DNA from 2 places in the Blautia obeum ATCC 29174 genome. Region 1 is predicted to be linked to the other one. Evidence: predicted binding sites of a transcription regulator. Region 1 holds the regulator's gene; the other holds the start of a gene.
What was found. Region 1 encodes HrcA, which represses chaperone genes, less so after heat shock. Its sites were predicted from a motif close to TGTTAGCACTCNNNNNNNNNGAGTGCTAACA; they were not measured.
Positions count from the first base shown of each region.

Region 2: the regulator HrcA is predicted to act here: its motif matches at 1,476-1,506, upstream of htpG (molecular chaperone HtpG).

Region 1 is NZ_CP102265.1:2,501,532-2,507,591, reverse strand. Features, by position in the region: gene uvrB (excinuclease ABC subunit UvrB) at 1-923, shown strand, start outside; gene NQ503_RS12120 (pyridoxal phosphate-dependent aminotransferase) at 1,044-2,201, shown strand; gene hrcA (heat-inducible transcriptional repressor HrcA) at 2,466-3,518, shown strand; gene grpE (nucleotide exchange factor GrpE) at 3,549-4,193, shown strand; gene dnaK (molecular chaperone DnaK) at 4,364-6,060, shown strand, end outside.
Region 2 is NZ_CP102265.1:1,337,611-1,343,670, forward strand. Features, by position in the region: gene NQ503_RS06375 (hypothetical protein) at 1-1,448, shown strand, start outside; gene htpG (molecular chaperone HtpG) at 1,583-3,640, shown strand; gene NQ503_RS06385 (sporulation initiation factor Spo0A C-terminal domain-containing protein) at 3,916-4,341, shown strand; gene NQ503_RS06390 (DUF5721 family protein) at 4,277-4,780, opposite strand; gene NQ503_RS06395 (DegV family protein) at 4,934-5,773, shown strand; gene NQ503_RS06400 (hypothetical protein) at 5,847-6,060, shown strand, end outside.

The sequences.
Region 1 (6,060 bases):
GTAAGCAGACACTGGTAGATTATGGCTTCCGCCTGCCGTCAGCGAAGGATAACCGGCCATTGAGCTTTACGGAATTTGAAAATAAACTCGATCAGGTTATGTTTGTTTCTGCGACACCAGGACAGTATGAAGCAGAACATGAACTTCTTCGTGCAGAACAGATTATTCGTCCGACTGGGCTTCTGGATCCGAAAGTAGAAGTTCGTCCGGTGGAAGGACAGATTGATGATCTGATCAGTGAAGTAAATAAAGAAGTCGATAAAGGTCACAAGATTTTGATCACAACTTTGACAAAACGAATGGCAGAAGATCTGACCGATTACATGAAAGATGTCGGCATCCGTGTTCGTTATCTGCATTCGGATATTGATACTTTGGAACGTGCAGAAATCATTCGTGACATGCGTCTGGATGTCTTTGATGTGCTGGTTGGTATCAATCTTTTGCGAGAAGGACTGGATATTCCGGAGATTACACTGGTTGCAATTCTTGATGCGGATAAAGAAGGATTCCTGCGTTCAGAAGTTTCTCTGATCCAGACGATTGGACGTGCGGCCCGTAACAGTGAGGGGCATGTTATCATGTATGCAGATGTCATGACAGATTCCATGCGAAAAGCCATTCAGGAGACAGAACGAAGAAGAACGATTCAGGAGGCTTACAATAAAGAACATGGAATCACGCCGACTACGATCAAGAAAGCAGTTCGTGATCTGATCACGGTTTCCAAGGCAGTCGCCGAGACGGAAGACAAGCTTAAGAAAGAGCCGGAGTCCATGACAAGAAAAGAACTGACGAAGCTGATAGGTCAGGTGGAGAAACAGATGCGTGCAGCAGCAGCAGATCTCAACTTTGAGCAGGCGGCAGAGTTGCGTGACAAGATGATCGAATTGAAGAAAAGCCTCGATGAAATGGATGAATAGAAAAAGTTTATAAGCTCAAAGAGAAATTCCCCCTGTCTGTAAAAAGTTTTACTTTACTCTTGTACAGTAATGGAGAGAGTGCTAAAATGGAACAAGCACTAAACGAAAGAGGTAATCGATATGCAGTTTTCCAAAAGATTAGACAGATTTGGAGAAGAAATCTTTGCAGCCTTGAATAACAGACGTATGGAACTGGAAGCACAGGGCATGAAAATTTATAATATGAGTGTGGGAACTCCGGATTTTAAGACACCGGAGCACATTAAGAAGGCACTTGCTGCTGCGGCAATGGATGACAATAACTGGAAGTACAGTCTTCGTGATCTGCCAGAACTTCTGGAAGCAGTATGTACTTATTATAAGAAACGTTTTGATGTGAATCTGACACCGGATATGGTTATGACTGTTTACGGCAGTCAGGAAGGTATGGGACATCTTGGAATGGCACTTTGCGATGAGGGAGATGTTGTTCTTCTTCCAGATCCATGTTATCCGGTATTTGCAGCAGGCAGTCTGATGGCAGGCGCAGTGCCATACTATTATCCGCTGGTGGCAGAACACGACTTTCTTCCATATGTAAAGGATATTCCGGAAGAAGTTGCAAAGAAAGCAAAATACATGGTAGTTTCTCTGCCCTCCAATCCGGTAGGAAGCATTGCAACACCGGGATTATATGAAGAAATCATTGCCTTTGCGAAGAAATATGATATTTTGATCATTCATGACAACGCATATAGTGATATCATCTTTGACGGAGCACATGGCGGAAGTTTCCTTGCAACAGAAGGAGCGAAAGAAATCGGCGTGGAATTTTTCAGCCTTTCGAAATCCTTCAATGTGACAGGAGCAAGAATCAGTTTTCTGGTTGGGCGTCCAGATGTGATCGCGGCACTTCGCAAGCTGAGAAGCCAGATCGATTTTGGAATGTTTCTGCCAATTCAGAAGGCAGCGATCGCAGCATTGAATGGCCCACTGGAAAGTGTGCAGGAGCAGTGCAGAATGTATCAGGAAAGAAGAGATGCACTCTGTAATGGCCTTCGTGAAATCGGATGGGACCTTCCGAATGGCAAGGGAACGATGTTCGTATGGGCAAGAATCCCGGGAGGACGTACAGACAGTATGGCATTCTGCATGGAACTGATGGAAAAAGCCGGTGTTATTGTGACTCCTGGTGCAAGCTTTGGACCGCATGGTGAAGGATATGTACGTTTCGCTCTCGTCCTGCCACCGGAAAAAATCCGCGAAGTTGTAGAAGCTATCCGTAAAAGCGGAATCTGAGAAAGTAAACGAAGCATATTAAAAAATGCATTCATAATAAATTAAGAACAGAAATTCACATAATCACAGTACTTTTGACACAAAGTAACAGAGTGGAAAGGTAGATTTTCCCGATTTGTGCCCGTACTGTGATTTTTTTCGATTTTTTTAAAAAATATAAATTAGATGTTGACAAACAATTACGACAGTGCTATCTTAACAGTATAGATGTTAGCACTCTTCGTTAATGAGTGCTAACAGACTAATAGGAAAGGAGCTGAGAACATGGATGAACAATTGACAGATCGTAAGAAAAGAATTCTGAAAGCGATCATCAAGACATACATGGAAACGGGCGAACCGGTAGGATCCAGGACAATATCCAAGGATGCAGACCTGAATGTCAGCTCAGCAACGATCCGAAATGAAATGTCTGACCTGACAGACATGGGTTACATCGTTCAGCCACATACATCGGCAGGAAGAATCCCTTCTGATAAAGGCTATCGGCTTTATGTGGATGAATTGATGAGAGAAAAGGAAGATGAAATTGCAGAAATCCGTAATCTGATGATTGAGAAGACCGATAAAATGGAAAAAGTGCTTAAGAATGTAGCACGTGTCCTGGCTTCCAATACCAATTACGCGACGATGGTTTCAGTTCCTCAGTACAGCGGCAATAAATTGAAATTTATTCAGCTGTCCCGTGTCAATGAGCTGCAGTTAGTAGCTGTGGTTGTCTGCGAAGGAAATGTCATCCGTAATCAGATCATTGATCTGGATGAAGAAATGGATGATGAGACACTTCTGAAGTTGAACCTTCTTCTTAATACCAATCTGAATGGCCTGCCGATACAGGACATTAATCTGGGCATGATTGCCAGACTGAAAGAACAGGCAGGAATCCACAGTGGACTGGTAGCAAGAGTGTTGGATGCAGTTGCAGCAACCATTCATGTCGATGAAGACGATCTGGAAATCTATACGTCTGGTGCAACGAACTTCTTTAAATATCCGGAACTGTCGGATAAGACCAAAGCCACTGAGCTGATTTCTACTTTTGAAGAAAAACAGCAGTTGGTTGATTTGGTCAAGGAGCGGATGGCAGATGACAATACCGGTGTTCAGGTGTATATCGGAGATGAACTTCCGATTTCTACCATGAAAGATTGCAGTGTTGTTACTGCAACTTATGAACTGGGAGAGGGCATGCATGGAACAATCGGTATCGTAGGACCTAAACGAATGGATTATGAAAATGTAGTAAATAGTCTGAAGACTCTCAAGGTCGAACTCGATGAGGTATTCAAAAAAAATAAAAGTAATCAAGACAGTTAGCTGTCAGACTGGAAAGGCGGTAGAAAGAACGTGTCAGAAACAAATAAAAAAGAAGCTGGCGTACAGGAAGAAACAGAGAAAGACCTTCCGGAAACAGAACCTGTTACAGAACCAGTAGAAGAATCGCCGGAGGCAACCGCAGGAACGGAAACCACAGAGGAAACCGAGAGTGCAGCTGAAGACGATAAGGAATCTGATAAAGAAACCAAAGGAAAAAATTCTTTCTTTGGCAAAAAGAAAAAAGACAATAAGCTGGAACAGCAGATTGAAGATCTGACTGACAGGCTGAAGCGTAACATGGCTGAGTTTGATAACTTCCGTAAACGTACGGAAAAAGAAAAATCCAGCATGTATGTGATCGGAGCAAAGGATATCATCGAGAAGATCCTTCCGGTTGTAGATAACTTTGAAAGAGGCCTTGCACAGGCTCCGGAAGATGATCCATTTGCAGAGGGAATGCAGAAGATCTACAAACAGTTTACCACTACAATGGAAGGCATGGGAGTAGAACCGATCGAAGCTGTTGGAAAAGAATTTAATCCGGATTTCCACAATGCAGTGATGCATGTGGAGGATGAATCTGTTGGAGAAAATATTGTTGTGGAGGAGCTTCAGAAAGGATACACCTACAAGGGATTTGTAGTCCGCCACAGCATGGTAAAAGTTGCAAACTGATCGTGCTCAAGGAAAAAGGAAGCGGCTGCGAAGCAGACATTTACTTTTTCTGGCACGATCCTGACAGAATCATAAGTGCATAGCACGAAAGATGCGTAGAGCATCTTGATTCTGGAAGGACAAACTAGAATATATAATAATCTTAGAATATATACAGGAGGAATATTATCATGGGAAAAATCATTGGTATTGACTTAGGTACAACAAACAGTTGTGTAGCTGTAATGGAAGGTGGACAGCCAACCGTTATTGCAAATACAGAAGGAGCAAGAACTACACCGTCTGTAGTTGCTTTCACAAAAACAGGAGAACGTCTGGTAGGTGAGCCTGCAAAACGTCAGGCAGTAACAAATGCAGAGAGAACAATCTCTTCCATCAAGAGAGAGATGGGTACCGATTATCGTGTAACAATCGATGACAAGAAATACTCTCCGCAGGAAATTTCCGCGATGATCCTTCAGAAACTGAAAAAAGATGCAGAAGGATATCTTGGAGAAAGCGTAACAGAAGCTGTTATCACAGTTCCGGCTTACTTCAATGATGCTCAGCGTCAGGCAACAAAGGATGCCGGTAAGATTGCAGGTCTTGATGTAAAACGTATCATCAACGAGCCTACAGCAGCAGCTCTTGCATATGGACTTGACAACGAAAAAGAACAGAAAATCATGGTTTACGACTTAGGTGGTGGTACATTCGATGTATCTGTTATCGAGATCGGTGATGGTGTTATCGAAGTTCTTTCCACAGCTGGTAACAATCGTCTTGGCGGTGATGACTTTGACCAGAAAGTTACAGACTGGATGATCGAAGAATTCAAGAAAGCAGAAGGCGTAGACTTAAGTGCTGATAAGATGGCTCTTCAGAGACTGAAAGAAGCAGCTGAAAAAGCTAAAAAAGAACTTTCTTCCGCAACAACAACAAACATCAACCTTCCGTTCATTACTGCAACAGCAGAAGGACCGAAGCATTTTGATATGAACCTTACAAGAGCTAAATTTGATGAGCTGACACATGATCTGGTAGAAAAGACAGCAGAACCGGTTCGCCGTGCACTGTCAGATGCAGGTATCACAGCTTCTGAGCTTGGCCAGGTACTTTTGGTAGGTGGATCTACACGTATCCCAGCAGTACAGGACAAAGTAAAACAGCTCACAGGTAAAGAACCAAGCAAATCTCTGAACCCGGATGAATGTGTTGCACTTGGTGCTTCCGTACAGGGTGGAAAACTTGCTGGTGATGCAGGTGCCGGTGACATTCTTCTTCTGGATGTTACTCCACTGTCACTGTCTATCGAGACAATGGGTGGTATCGCAACTCGTCTGATCGAGAGAAATACTACAATCCCGACAAAGAAGAGCCAGATCTTTTCTACAGCAGCAGACAACCAGACAGCAGTAGATATCAACGTTGTACAGGGTGAGCGTCAGTTTGCGAAGGACAACAAATCCCTTGGACAGTTCCGTCTGGATGGAATCCCGCCAGCACGTCGTGGTGTTCCGCAGATCGAAGTTACATTTGATATCGATGCCAACGGTATTGTAAATGTTTCTGCAAAAGACCTTGGAACAGGTAAAGAACAGCACATCACAATCACAGCTGGTTCCAATATGTCTGATTCTGAAATCGACAAAGCAGTTAAAGAAGCTGCTGAGTTCGAAGCTCAGGATAAGAAACGTAAAGAGGGAATCGACACAAGAAACAATGCAGACTCTATGGTATTCCAGGTTGAGAATGCACTGAAAGAAGCTGGCGATAAGATTGATGCAAACGATAAAGCTGCAGTTGAAACAGATCTGAATGCACTGAAAGATCTCCTTGCTCAGACAGCAAATGCAGAAATGACAGATGCACAGATCGCTGATATCAA
Region 2 (6,060 bases), 1.2 Mb from region 1:
CTCCGGCAGTGAGCAATGTTACACGCGATCCTAAAGATGGTCCTGACTTTGGAACATTGGTAGATGGATATACAGAACTTCCGGCGCCTCAGACGATCACACTGACAAATGAAGGAAATGCAGATGCTGTTCTGTCTGATGCAGTCAGCAGTACAGGCGCAGCCCAGGGACAGTATTTTGATATTACCTGGCAGGCACAGACTGTTAAGAGCGGAGCTAAGGCTACATTTACAATTCAGCCAAAGATCAATCTTACAGCGAATGCGACTCCTTATACAGAAACATTTACGATTACAGATACTACAAATGGAAAGAGCATTCCGATCACTGCGACAGTTACAGTAAATTCTCCAGATCCTTCTCTGGATGTTTCAGGACAGTTGATTGATTTTGCAGCCGCAAAGAAGGGCTATAGTGAGATTGCTCCACAGCAGTTCACGGTCACGAACAATGGAAATGTGACAGTAACACTGGAACAGCCGGCACTGACAAATTTTACAGTTTCTGTTGATCCTGCACAGCTTACACTGGCACCGGGAGCAACTGCTGTTTATACAGTGCAGCCTAAGACAGGACTGGATGTGGGTGCTTATTCAGAGGACCTTAAGATTTCTTCATCTTTAAATAAATCTATTACAGTGAATTTACAGGTTGTGAAGGGAAATGCAGTTCTTACGAAGATTCAGCAGCCGGCAGCAGTTACCGGACTTGCAAATGGGACGAAGAAGGATGCAGCCTCTCTGAAACTTCCATCTACTGTAGTGGTTGAAACAACAGAAGGAAGTATGAAAGCAGCAGTTTCATGGAATGTGAAAGAAACTTCTTATAAGCAGTCCAGTACAGATGCTCAGAAATTTACTGTATCCGGTACCGTGACGTTGCCTTCCGGAGTGGATAATGATAATAAGATCAGTCTTGCTACTTCTGTGGAAGTCAGCGTAAATGCATACAGTGCAAAAGTTGCATCTGCAGAGAATAATAAGATTACAGGCATTGATGTAAATGGAGTTTATACTACACAGACAAAGATTTCCTTTACAGCAGTTGGTGCGGGAATGGATAATAATTCTCCGAAAAAAGGAGACACCCGTTATGTTCCGCAGAGCTGGACAGTCATTAATACAAATGTCTGGAACGCCGCACCATATACTGCGTCTTTTGGACTGGCACAGAGTGGGGATTATACGCTGAAAGTTGCTTTTGCACAGCAGCAGTATGATGGAAGCAGCTGGAAAGCAACAGGAACAACGGATACCAGACAGGTATCTTTCAGCATCGCAAAAGCCAAAGTGACTGCTCCTGGAACAAATCTTACACCTGCAGCGAACAGAAAGAGTTCCGTAAAAACAGGTGATAATACACCAATCCTTCCATTTGTATGTATCCTGATCATTGCGGCAGGTGCGATTGGCGGAGTGGTATTTTACAAAAAGAAAAACAAAAAATAAAAAAGAAATGAAAAACGATAAAAGTTTTGTTAGCACTCATTTAAAATGAGTGCTAATTTTTTCTTGACTTTTGGAAAAAAGGGGATTAGTATATAGAAAAACGAAAAAAAAAGAATCTAAGGAGTGTGGATAATATGGCTGAAAAGCACGGAAATTTATCAATTAACAGTGAAAACATTTTTCCTATCATAAAGAAATGGCTGTATTCTGACCATGATATTTTTGTTCGAGAACTGGTATCCAATGGTTGCGATGCCATTACAAAATTAAAGAAACTTGAAGTGATGGGAGAATATGCTTTCCCGGATGATTATAAACCGGCAGTGCAGGTCGTTGTAGATTCTGAAGCAAAGACTTTGAAATTTATCGATAATGGTATTGGTATGACTGCTGATGAAGTAGAGGAATATATTACACAGATCGCATTTTCCGGTGCAACAGAATTTCTGGAGAAGTATAAAGATAAAACAACGGATGACCAGATGATTGGTCATTTCGGTCTGGGATTCTATTCTGCATTTATGGTAGCAGATGAAGTGCATATTGATACTCTTTCTTTTAAAGAAGGTGCAACAGCAGTACACTGGACATGCGATGGTGGTACAGAATATGATATGCAGGATGGGGACAGAACAACAGTTGGTACAGAGATTACGCTGTTTCTGAATGATGAAAGCCTGGAGTTCTGTAATGAATATCGTATGCGTGAAGTTATTGAGAAATACTGTTCTTTCATGCCGGTAAATATTTATCTGTCTAATGCAAATGCAGAGCAGGAGTATGAGACAATCGACGAAGCTGATCTGAGAGACGACGATGTTGTCGTTGAACATATTCATGAAGATGCAAAGACAGAAGAAAAAGAAAATGATAAGGGCGAAAAAGAAGTTGTAGAGGTTTCTCCTGCACGTGAGCGTGTAAAGATCAACAAACGTCCGGTATCTTTAAGTGATCCGAATCCGTTGTGGATGAAACATCCGAATGAGTGCTCTGATGAGGATTATAAAGAATTCTACCGTAAGGTATTTATGGATTACAAAGAGCCATTGTTCTGGATCCACCTGAACATGGATTATCCGTTTAACCTGAAAGGTATTTTATATTTCCCGAAGATCAATACAGAATATGATTCTATTGAGGGAACAATTAAATTATACAATAACCAGGTATTTATCGCAGATAATATTAAAGAGGTAATCCCAGAATTCCTGCTTCTTCTTAAAGGTGTGATCGATTGTCCGGATCTGCCATTGAATGTATCCAGAAGTGCGCTGCAGAATGATGGATTTGTTCAGAAAATTTCTGAATATATTTCCAAGAAAGTAGCAGATAAACTGACAGGAATGTGTAAGACAGATCGTGAGTCTTATGAGAAATACTGGGATGATATCAGTCCATTCATTAAATTTGGATGCATTAAAGACAGCAAGTTCTCTGAAAAACTGCATGACTACATTCTGTTTAAAGATGTTGACAATAAATATCTGACATTGAAAGACTGTATCGAGCAGAATAAGAAAGAAGATACAGCTGAGTCTGACGATACAAAGAAAGAAGATGCTGAGAATAAGGAGAATGCAGAAAAGAAAGAGCCTGAAAAGACAACGATCTTCTATGTGACAGATCCGGTACAGCAGAGCCAGTACATCAATATGTTCAGAGAAGCAGGAAAAAATGCAGTTATTCTTTCTCACAATATTGATACAACTTTTATCTCTCACCTGGAACAGAAAGATCAGACAATTCAGTTCAAGAGAATTGATGCAGATGTGACAGAAGAACTGAAGGGTGAAGGTGCAGCAGATGAAAATACTGCAAAAACTCTGACAGAATTATTCCGTAAGAATCTGAATATGGAGAAACTGGAAGTTAAGGCAGAGAATCTGAAGAATGAATCTGTTGCAGCAATGATGACACTTTCGGAGGAAAGTCGTCGTATGCAGGATATGATGAAGATGTACAATATGTACGGAATGGATCCTGGAATGTTTGGCGGTCAGGAAACTTTGGTGCTGAATGTGAGTCATCCGCTGGTAAAATACCTTGCGGAAAATCAGGAGTCTGAACATGCAGCAGTAATCTGCCAGCAGTTATATGATCTTGCAATGTTGAGTCATAAACAGTTATCGCCAGATGAAATGACCAAATTTGTACAGAGAAGCAATGAAATTCTGATGCTTCTTACAAAATAAAAGCAAAAATTTAAAGACAATATAAAAAGAATCCCGAATATTTTCTTTTATGTGGAAAAAAATCGGGATTTTTTTATATTTTGTTGACAAAAAACAATAAATTCTATATGCTGAAATTGTATGGCGAACCTATGATTTTGTAGTTATAACATGAATAGTGTGACTCTTAAAATGTCGTTTTTTTTCGAAGAACCACGAGTTTGGTATGTAAAAGAAAAATAAGAAAAAATTGTCGTATAATAATGACAAAACAGGAAAAGGCGGAGGGAGAGCACATGAGAAAAGTATATCGATTAATCCGACAGCTGGGAATGACCTCAAAATATAAAGGATATTATTATGTTGCCGAAGCAGTAATGATGTCGATGGAACTTCAGGATTATCCAATTAAGATCACGAAGGACATCTATCCATATCTGGCAAAAAAATTCAAATCAACACCAGTTAATATTGAACATGATATTCGGACGGTCATTAATGTATGTTGGACAGCTAATAAAGAAACGATGGATCGAATCGCAGGTTATCCTCTTCGCTACAGACCTACAAACAGTGAGTTTGTAGATATGCTGGCATATTATCTCATCCAGACAGAACTGGATGCAGAAAATGCAATTGAGGAAGCCAAAAAGAATCTTACAGCCTGTCAAAATCCAATCGATGTTTTTGAAAAAATTTCGGAACTGCAGAATCCCATGTGATTTCAGGGTGTCTGTCCAGAAGAAATGTATCGGAAGAAATTCCGGTCGTACAGAATAATTCGTTGTTTTTATATTGAAGGTTTAAATTTAATCCGCGAATCTGATCAGTAGAAATCTGGAAAGAAGAATCTGCAAATAATAGTGAATACTGAGCCGGAGACAGCTGAAAAACGATTCGAAACTGTATTGGCAGTAATTTGCCGCGTATGATTGAAAAACAGTAAGATTTCAGCTCTTTCCAGGGACAGTAATCTGAATCATTAAAATTCATATTTTGCACGGTATCCGTGTCAAAAAAATCTTTGTGGATTTTTCCGTCAATTGTGAAGTTGCTGAAAGTAGTAATGGATGCTTCTACCAGAGAAAAAGAATCGAAGGTATCTCCGATCAGTAACTGATTCATGAAGCTTTTGACATCGTTGATTTTAAGTGCAAGCATTTTGAACTCCCATAATTTAGTGTAGCTTCTATTATAAAACAGAATCAAAAAAAAGAATAGAGTTTTTCGAAAAAGTCTTTTCAAATATGTAGCTATATGGTAATATAGATGTGGTATTCGATACTACATATTATGGAAAAGAGGACGATATAATTGAGCTATAAAATTGTCATAGATAGTTGTGGGGAATTATTGGATGAGTGGAAAAAAGATCCTCGCTTTGAGTCGGTAGCACTGACTTTGAGCGTTGGTGGTGAAAATATTATAGATGATGAAAATTTTGACCAGGCTTCTTTTTTAAAAAAAGTAGCTGACTGCCCGGAATGCCCAAAATCGGCATGCCCGTCACCGGAACGCTATATGAGGGCGTTTGACTGTGATGCGGATCACGTATATGCAGTTACGCTTTCAGCAGAACTTAGTGGCTCGTATAACAGTGCTGTTCTGGGAAAAAGTCTTTTGCAGGAAGAAAATCCTGGTAAGCAGATTTATGTGTTTAATTCGAAATCGGCATCTGTCGGACAGTCCCTGATTGCGATGAAAATACAGGAATGTGAAGAAGCTGGGTATTCATTTGAGAAAGTAATTGAGACAGTAGAAGCATATATTGCTGACCAGCACACGTTTTTTGTTCTGGATAATCTGGAAACGCTTCGCAAAAATGGAAGACTCAGTAAGGTAAAAGCTCTTGTGGCAAGCGCATTAAAAATCAAACCTGTCATGGGCTCTACAGATGAAGGAGCAATCTGTCAGCTGGATCAGGCAAGAGGCATGAACAAAGCTCTTGTAAAAATGGCTCAGAACATTGTAGACAAAACAAAAGACAGTGAAAATAAAATCCTTGCAATTTCTCACTGCAACTGCAGGGAGAGAGCAGTGCTTCTGAAGAATGCACTGGAAGAGAGAATGCCTGTAAAACATATCGTTATTTTGGATACTGCGGGAGTAAGCAGTATGTACGCTAATGATGGCGGTGTGATTGTAGCTGTATAAGCCCTTCCCTTTTGTGTGAGAGTGTGATATAATAACAAAAGTTTAAGCTTATACAATAAAGGAGATTCTTGGAATGAGTCAGAAAAAAGTAGACAGCTATAAGGCAGGCAAAGCAGGCCGCTCAAAAGCATCCAGAAAAGAAAAAATGATTGACAAACTGGAAATTCTTGCATGGATTGCAATCTGTGTGGCAATGGTTGGATGGATTGGATTTTCCGCGTATGCAAAGATCGAGACAAAACAGGAGTCTGTTGTTACAGAGACAGTAATGGATACTTCTGCAATTG